2 regions of the Dongia sp. genome follow, and region 1 is predicted to be linked to the other one. Evidence: predicted binding sites of a transcription regulator. Region 1 holds the regulator's gene; the other holds the start of a gene.

Region 1 (4,181 bases):
GGCTTCCTGACCCTCGCCGACCGCGGTCATCGCCCGGCCGAAGCTGTCGATCGAGGAGACGATGCGGCGCTTCACCAGGAACAGCGCCGCAATCGCGCCGGTCATGGCGCAGAGGCACAGCGCCAGCAGGACCGCAAGCTGGGTGACCTGGGCGGCGACGGCTTCGTTGCTGCGATCGACCAGCCGATGCGTGATCGCTTCCATGGCGCGGAGGCGAATGATGATGCTGCTGGCGATCAACCGCGAAACTTCGGGCTGCTGCGCCGGACCGGAGACCGCCCGGCCGGAATTGGTCCAGCGCTGGAACAACAAGGCGATGTCGACGCTGTTGTGGCGCAGGCGATCCTGCAGCGCCGCCTCGTCGGGCTGGTGCGGCAGGCCGGCGAGATCGTCGATCGACTGGTTGAGCGCGCGCTGCACCTCCAGCCACCGGGCGATCGGCCGCTTCTCCCAGTTGAACTCGATCTCGGTGGTCAGCTGGTTCAGCTCGAGCACGCGCTGGATCGCGAGATCCGCCGCTTTCGAGGTGCGCAGGGCCGCGTTCACCGTCTGCAGCGCATAGCTGATCATGACGGCGCTGACCACGACGATCGCGCCGAGCAGGCCGATGCTCAGGCGAAGCTTGGTTCTGACGCCGATGGCGGAGATCATGCCCGAGATCATGGTTGCGCGGCCGATCGTCTAGCGAAGATAGGTGACGCGGCTGGCATCTGCCGCCTGCAGGGCATTGGGGGCGAGCTCCGCCATGAAGTCGGGCATCGGGGTCGAGGCGTCCTGCTCGGTCAGCATCCGCCAATGGCCTTCGAGATTGGCGATCAGCGCCTGGTCGAGGCTGAGGTCGAAGGCATAGTCCGGCCACATCTCGGCGATGGTCGCGCGGTCGATGCCGATCGCCTGCGCGGCGATGGTGATCGCGGCTTCTTGATTCGCGGCGACGAAGCTCTGCGCCTTCAGAAGCGCACGGATGAATCCCTCGACCGCCTGCGGATTGGCGTCGAGAAAGCCGGCGAGAGCGACCAGGTTCCAGGTCTCGAGATAGGTTCCCTGGGCATAGAAGATGCGGGTGCGCTGCCCGAGCGCCTTGTCGGCATGGGCCCGGATCTCCTGCCAGCCGGAAAGCGCATCGACCGTGCCGGCGGCGAGCGCCTGATGGGCATCCTTCGGGGTGACGGGCACCGCCTGGAGGTCGCTCTCGGCCAGCAGGTTCGCCGCCAGGAAGACGTTGAGAAAATACTCGCTCGCGGTGCCCGGGCAGAAGCCGACGCGCCTGCCCTTGAGATCGGCCGGCGCCCGGATCGGGCTTTGATCCGGCACGATGATGCCGGTGTTGCGCTCGGAGGTCTCGACGGTGGCGACGATCCGCGCCGGAACGCCGGCGGCGATCGCCCGCACGAACGGCGCCTCGGCGACCATGCCGAGATCGGCCTGGCCCTTGGCGACCAGCTCCAGCGCTTCCTTGCCGCTGTTGGTCTTGATGGTCTCGAGCGCGATGCCCTCGGCGGCGAAGTAACCCTGGTCGCGGGCCACGTAGAACAACGCCGAGGCGACGGCCGCGGAATCGGCGACGACTATCCGGCTATGCACCGGCTTGGGTGCAAGCGTGCGCCAGGCGAAGACGCCGCCCGCCGCGACCAAAGCGGCCGCGCCCAGCAGGATATTGCGTCGCGAAGAAAGCGCCGGGTGCACCGGGATTTCGCCCCTCTCGTTCTTGAGAGGAAGAAGTTCCGATGATTCGCTTTAAATTCCCTTAATTTCGCCGTGAAATAGGGAAAATTGCCTTGCCGGTGCCGCTCAGCCCTCGACGTCGAGCGAATAGCCGGCGGCGCGCACGGTGCGGATCACGTCGGCGGCGCCTTCGATGTTGATCGCCTTCCGAAGGCGCCGGATATGCACGTCCACGGTCCTCGGCTCGACATAGATGTCGCGGCCCCAGACATGGTCCAGGAGCTGCTCGCGCGAGAACACGCGGCCCTGGTTCTCCATCAGGAAGCGCAGCAGGCGGAACTCGGTCGGGCCGAGATGCACATCCTTTTCCATCCGTTTCACCCGATGGGTCGCGAGATCCATCGAGAGATCCTTGTAGGCCAAGGTCTCGGTCGAGAGCTGCGGCCGGGCCCGGCGCAGCACCGCTTTCACCCGCGCCATCAGCTCGCTCGGGCTGAACGGCTTGGTCACATAATCGTCGGCGCCGACCTCCAGGCCCCGAAGCTTGTCGGCCTCCTCGCTCTTGGCGGTGAGCATGATCACCGCGATCGATTTCAAATCCGGCAGGCGCCGCATCTGCCGGCAGACCTCGATGCCGGACAGGAAGGGCAGCATCCAATCCAGCAAAACCAGGTCCGGCTTGGTCTCGCGGATCAGGGTCAGGCCCTCTTCGCCGTTCTTGGCCTCGAGGACCCGGTAGCCTTCGCTTTCGAGGTTGTAGCGCAGCAGCGCCAGCAGCGCCGGCTCGTCCTCGACCACCAGCACGGTCGGCCGGTTGGCAGGGTCGCGATCAGTCTCCCGTCCGTTATGCGCGGGACGGGTGCGGTCAGCCATCGAGTGCAACATTCGTGGTATCGCCCTTGGGTCTGGTTTCATCGATCGTGCGGCCGAGCGCCAGGAAGTGGACGGTCTCGGCGATGTTGGTGGCGTGGTCCCCGATGCGTTCGATGTTCTTGGCAATGAAGAGCAGATGGGTCGAAGGCCCGATGTTCCGCGGGTCTTCCATCATGTAGGTCAGCAATTCGCGGAACAGCGAGGTGTAGAGATCGTCGATCTCCTCGTCGCGCCGCCAGGCGGCGACGGCCAGCGCCGCGTCCTTCTCGACATAGGCGTCGAGCACGTCTTTCACGATCTGCTGCGCCAGGCGCCCCATCCGCGGAATCGAGGAGACCGGACGCAACGGGCCGAGCTGGTTCAATTGCAGCGCGCGCTTGGCGATGTTCTTCGCATAATCGCCGATGCGCTCGATGTCCGAGGAAATCTTGATCGCGGCCACCACCTCGCGCAGATCGGTCGCCATCGGCTGGCGCAAGGCCAGGATGCGGACCGCGAGATTGCCTGCTTCATGCTCCATCGTGTCGATGCGGCGGTCGCTCTCGATCACCTTGCTCGCCGCCTCGGAATCGCGCCGCGCCAGGGCGTCGATCGCCTGGGCGAGCTGCTCCTCGGCCAGGCCGCCCATCTGGGCGATCTCCTGCACCAGGCGTCGCAGCTCGACGTCGAAGCTCTTCACCGTGTGGTCATGGGCCATGTTCGGATTCTCGGTCGCGGCGTCCAAAGCTTTGTTCGGCATAGATACTACCGTTTTGTGACAGTTTTATGAATGCCCAAGGCAAGCACCATGGACTCGGACGCAGCTGTCCGCGCCCGGCAATTTAAGTCCCTCCAATGACGCGAATGTTGCCCTTGTATGACGCTTCCGTGACGAAGCCCAAAGGGCCGGTCCGGGGCGCGCGCCTCAGCCGTCGGCGGGCAGGAACAGCATGAAACAGCTGCCTTTTCCGGGCTCCGACTCGATATCCAGGCTGCCCCGGTGCCGGTTGACGATATGCTTCACGATGGCGAGGCCGAGCCCGGTGCCGCCGAGCTCCCGGGAGCGGGCGGCATCGACCCGGTAGAAGCGCTCGGTCAGGCGCGGGATATGCTCCTTGGCGATGCCTTCGCCCTGGTCGGTGACGCTCAGCGAGATCATCGCCTTGGGCGAGCGGATGCCCTGCAGCTTTTCCCGGCAGGCGACCGGATCCTCGATCCGCTCGAAGCGCACCCGGACCTCGCCGCCCTCCGGGCTGTATTTGATCGCGTTATCGACCAGGTTCTGGATCGCCTGGGTGAGCTCGTCGGAATCGCCGGGGATGGTCGGCATCTCGGCCAGGCCGGGAAAGGCGATCTTGATCTGGCGCTGCTCGGCCTTGAGGGAGAGGCTGTCCCGCACCGTTTTCAGGATGTTGCCGAGATCGGCCCGGCCCGAAGGCGGCTGGTGCTCGTTCATCTCGATGCGTGAGAGCGACAGCAGCTCGGAGACCAGCCGGTTCATGCGCTCGGCCTCGCCGCGCATGATGCCGAGGAAGCGCTGCCGCGCCAGCGGGTCGTCCCGCGCCGGCCCCATCAGCGTCTCGATGAAGCCGAGCAGTGCCGCGATCGGGGTCTTCAGCTCATGGCTGACATTGGCGACGAAGTCGCGCCGCAAGGTGAGCGCC
Region 2 (4,181 bases), on a different contig from region 1:
GTCGGCCATCAGCCGCGCTTCTCACCGAATAGCCGCAGGCGATCCGCCGGCATGGCGATGGGAATAACCTTGCCGCGCTCCAGCCCCAGGTCCCGCGCCGCGTTCATCGAGAAGTCCGCCATTAGGCGCGGCGAGCTGGGGCCGTTTACCGCGAGGTCGGCGCGGTAGAAGGTGCCGAGGAACTCCATCTCCTCGATCTTGACCTCGATCGCGTTCTTGTGCCCGGCGGCGATGCCGCGGACCTGGATGTCTTCCGGGCGGAAGCAGAGGCTGACATGCGCGCCGACCGCGAGCCCACCGGTTTCGGCGGCAAGCATCAGCGGGCCGACCCGGACAGTCCCCTCGCCCACCACCTCGGCCTTGAGGAAGTTCATGTGGCCGACGAAATCGGCGACGAAAGCGGTCTTCGGGTTGCGATAGACCTCCTGCGGCGTGCCGACCTGCTCGATGACGCCCTGGTTCATGACCACGAGCCGATCGGCGATCGCCAGCGCCTCGGCCTGGTCGTGGGTCACCATGATCGTGGTGACGCCGATCTTGCGCTGCAAAGACTTCAGCTCGGTGCGGAGATGCAGGCGCACCCGGGCATCGAGCGCCGACAGCGGCTCGTCCAGCAGCAACAGCCCAGGCGCCATGGCGATCGCGCGCGCCAAGGCGACGCGCTGCTGCTGGCCGCCGGAAAGCTGGCTCGGGTATTTGCGCTCATGGCCCTGGAGGCCGACCAACTCGGCCAGTTCCTGCACGCGGGCGGCGACCTCCCTGCGAGGCTTGCCGGAATTCTTGAGGCCGTAGCCGATATTGTCGGCGACTGAGAGGTTCGGGAACAGCGCGTAAGACTGGAAGACGATGCCGAAATCGCGCTGCGCGGACGGGAGCGCGGAGATGTCGCGGCCGGCCTGCAGGATGCGGCCGGAGGACTGGATGTCGAGGCCGGCGATGGCGCGGAGCAAGGTGGTCTTGCCGCAGCCAGAGGGGCCGAGGAAGCAGACGAACTGGCCCTCCTCGATCTCGAGCGAGACGTCCTTCAGCGCCTGGAAGCTGCCGAAGGATTTGCTGACCTGGGAGATCTGGAGGTAGGGCATGCGGTATCTTCTCAAATATGAAAGCGCGCTGCGTCGTGCAGCGCGTTCAAGCTTGAACCGTCAACCCCCTCCCTGGCCCTCCCCGATCTTGGGGGAGGGAAGTCTCGTGAAGAGGCTGCTGCAAGTGATGGCTCCATCCGTCCCCCGCCCCCAAGATGGGGGCGGGCTGGGGTGGGGGTTGACGTTTCAGCTGCGTGAGCGCTCACCACACGGCGCTCCGCCGCCTACCGAGATCAGCTCTTCGGGGCGTCCTTGGAGCCGTAGCGCTTCTGCCACTCTTCGAGGATCGCCGCGCGCTTCGCGGCCATGGAAGTGAAGTCGTTCGGGGAGATCATCAGCTTCTCCTCGTCCGCCGGGTAGTTCTCCGGCAGCTTGGCCTGCACGGTCTTGCTGGCCAGCACCTGGTAGTAGTCGTTGTACATCTGGTTGGCGTCGGCGGTGGCGGCGAAGTCGGCGAGCGCCTTGGCGCCGTCGATATGCTTGCTGCCCTTCATGATCGCGGTGGCTTCCATTTCCCAGCCGATGCCGTCCTTCGGCAGGATGATCTCCAGCGGCGCGCCCTTGTTCTTCAACACCACGCCCGGATAGGAGAAGGAGATGCCGATCGGATACTCACCCGCACCGGCCGCCTTGCAGGGCTTCGAGCCCGAGTGCAGGTAGGTGTTGATGTTCTGATGCAGGCCGTCCATGTAGGCCCAACCTTCCTTCTCGCCGAAGATCTGCAGCCAGGCGGCGACATCGAGGAAGCCGGTGCCGGAGGAGTTCGGATTCGGCATCACGATATGGCCGGCATAGATCGGCTTCAGCAGGTCCTTCCAGGTCTCCGGCTTCGGCAGGCCGAGCTTCTCGGCTTCGACGGTGTTGAAGCAGATCGCCGAGGCCCAGGCGTCCATGCCGACCCAGGTCGGGTTGTCGCGCTTGTCCTTGAAATCGTCCTTGATGTCGGCATAGCCCGCCGGCTTGTAGCTCTCGAGCATGCCTTCCTTGTCCAGCACCATCAGGCTGGTCGCGGCCAGGCCCCAGATCGCGTCGGCCTGCGGATTGGCTTTCTCGGCCAGCAGCCGCGCGGTGATGACGCCGGTCGAATCGCGAACCCATTCGATCTCATAGTTGGGGTTCGCGGCCTCGAAGGCCTGCTTGTAGACCGGCAGCTGCTCTTCCTCGAGCGCGGTATAGACGGTGAGCTTGTCCTTCGCCGCTGCCGTAGCGGTAAAGCCGACCAGCGCCGCCAGCGTCAGGCCGGCGATCCGTGATTTGGTTCCGAACATCGTCGTGTTTCCCTCTCTCCAGCGACCTCTCCGGATCGCGCGAGGGGCAAACTCTTCCGAAACCGTGACGGTTTGATAACAGCCGCGTGACGTGTTGGAGGCGGCTGTATTCAGCCCTCCTTCGCGCTCCGCGCTTCGGAGGGCAGGCTGGGAAGCCGGTCTTAGAGTATTCGGCTCTTCGGCGCGTTCTTGCCGCCCTCCTACGCGCGCTGCGCTTCGGACGGCAGGTGCTGTCTCAGCTCTTCGGCGCGTTTTTGCCGCTGTAGCGCTTTTCCCATTCGTCGAGGATCTGCTGGCGCCGCGCGGCGACCGCCTCGAAGTTGTTGGGGTCGATCAGCGCTTCCTCTTCACCGGCGGGATAGTTGTCGGGCAAAGTCGCCGCGACGTCCTTGCGGGCGAGGATCTGGTAGTAGCTGTTGTAGAGCGTATTCGCCTCGGCGCTGGCGGAGAAATCCGCGACCGCTTGCGCGCCCTGCAGATGCTTCGCGCCCTTCACCACGGCGGTCGCCTCCATCTCCCAGCCCAGACCTTCCTTCGGGAAGATCACTTCGATCGGCGAGCCGTTGTTGGCGAGCTTCACGCCGGCATAGCCGAAGGAGATGCCGACCGCGGCGTCGCCGGTCGCGACCGCGGCGCAGCTCTTGGCGCCGGAATGGAGATAGCTCGAGACGTTCTCGTGGAGGAGATCCATATAGTCCCAGCCGCCGGTCTCGCCGAAGGTCTGGATCCAGCCGGCGACCGAGGCGAAGCCGGTATCCGAGGAGCTCGGGTTGGGCATCACGATCTGGCCCTTGTAGGCCGGCTCGACCAGGTCCTTCCAGCCGGCGGGCTTCGGGATCTTGTGCTCGGCAGTGAGCTGGGTGTTGAAGCAGATGGCGTTGGCCCAGGCATCCATGCCGACCCAGACCGGCCAGCCGGTGCGGCGGTCCTTGAAGGCGTCCTTGATCTGGTCGAAGCCCTGCGGGCGGTAATGCTCGAGCTGGCCGTTCTTGTCGGCCTGCATCAGATAGCTGGCGCCCAGGCCCCAGACCACGTCGGCCTGGGGATCGCCCTTCTCCGCCAGGAGCTTCGCGGTGATCTCGGCCGGGGTGCCACGGACCCATTCGATGTCGAACTTGGGATATTTGGCCTCGAAGGCCTTCTCGTAGACCGGGAGCTGCTCGGCCTGGAGCGCGGTATACACCACGACCTTCTGGGGATCGGCCGCCAGGGCGGCGGAGGCGGCGAGCAAGGCTGCAACAGAGCATCCGCCGCAAAGCAGCTGCAGCGCGGTCCGCTTGGTCGAAATCATTGAAAACGCCTTCCCAGTCTCGATTCCCCAGCGCCTGCGGGCGTCCCCCTGCCCCGGCGCGGCTTTCCATAGCTGGGAGATTATACCGAAGTCAAATTAAGCGGGAAATCACAGATGGATAGGCCCGGGTCGGGCGTCAGGCTCCGGTCAGCGCCGGGCCCGGACCGGGACCAGCAAAGGCTGCCGCTCCAGGAAACGCCCGAGCAGGATGCCGGTGGGAAGCTGCAGCGCCAGCCAGGTGGTGATCATGAGGACGGCCATGTCCCGGACTCCTTCGCACAGGTGCCCGCGCGTGTCTTTGAGGCACCGAGCGATCGCGAGGATGGTGGCACAACCTGCCCCTTCCTTGTTTGATGTGCATCAAGATCCGGGCGGGATGTGACGATTCGGAGATCAGGCGTCCTTGAGGCGGGAGGGGCTGAGCTCGCCCTTGGCTTCCAGGATCGGCTGGGCGACCAGAGCGAGATGCGAGTTGATCCGCTTCAGGTCGCGCAGGATGTCGAGGTGCAGACCGCTGGTCTGGATGCTCTCGACGCGGCC

The links. The regulator PhoB, encoded in region 1, activates phosphate uptake and scavenging genes when phosphate is short. The targets are predictions, from matches to a motif close to TNTCATAAAACTGTCA.
Region 2: the regulator PhoB is predicted to act here: its motif matches at 2,416-2,431, upstream of ACH2CY_RS18490 (putative 2-aminoethylphosphonate ABC transporter substrate-binding protein).

What each region holds. Positions count from the first base shown of each region.
Region 1 covers NZ_JAYRKD010000002.1:272,368-276,548, forward strand. The annotation lists gene ACH2CY_RS03075 (diguanylate cyclase domain-containing protein) at 1-651, opposite strand, end outside; gene ACH2CY_RS03080 (ABC transporter substrate-binding protein) at 682-1,686, opposite strand; gene phoB (phosphate regulon transcriptional regulator PhoB) at 1,792-2,538, opposite strand; gene phoU (phosphate signaling complex protein PhoU) at 2,531-3,235, opposite strand; gene ACH2CY_RS03095 (ATP-binding protein) at 3,443-4,181, opposite strand, start outside.
Region 2 covers NZ_JAYRKD010000019.1:57,904-62,084, reverse strand. The annotation lists gene ACH2CY_RS18500 (putative 2-aminoethylphosphonate ABC transporter permease subunit) at 1-9, opposite strand, end outside; gene ACH2CY_RS18495 (putative 2-aminoethylphosphonate ABC transporter ATP-binding protein) at 9-1,082, opposite strand; gene ACH2CY_RS18490 (putative 2-aminoethylphosphonate ABC transporter substrate-binding protein) at 1,316-2,350, opposite strand; gene ACH2CY_RS18485 (putative 2-aminoethylphosphonate ABC transporter substrate-binding protein) at 2,586-3,641, opposite strand; gene ACH2CY_RS18480 (Na/Pi cotransporter family protein) at 4,035-4,181, opposite strand, start outside.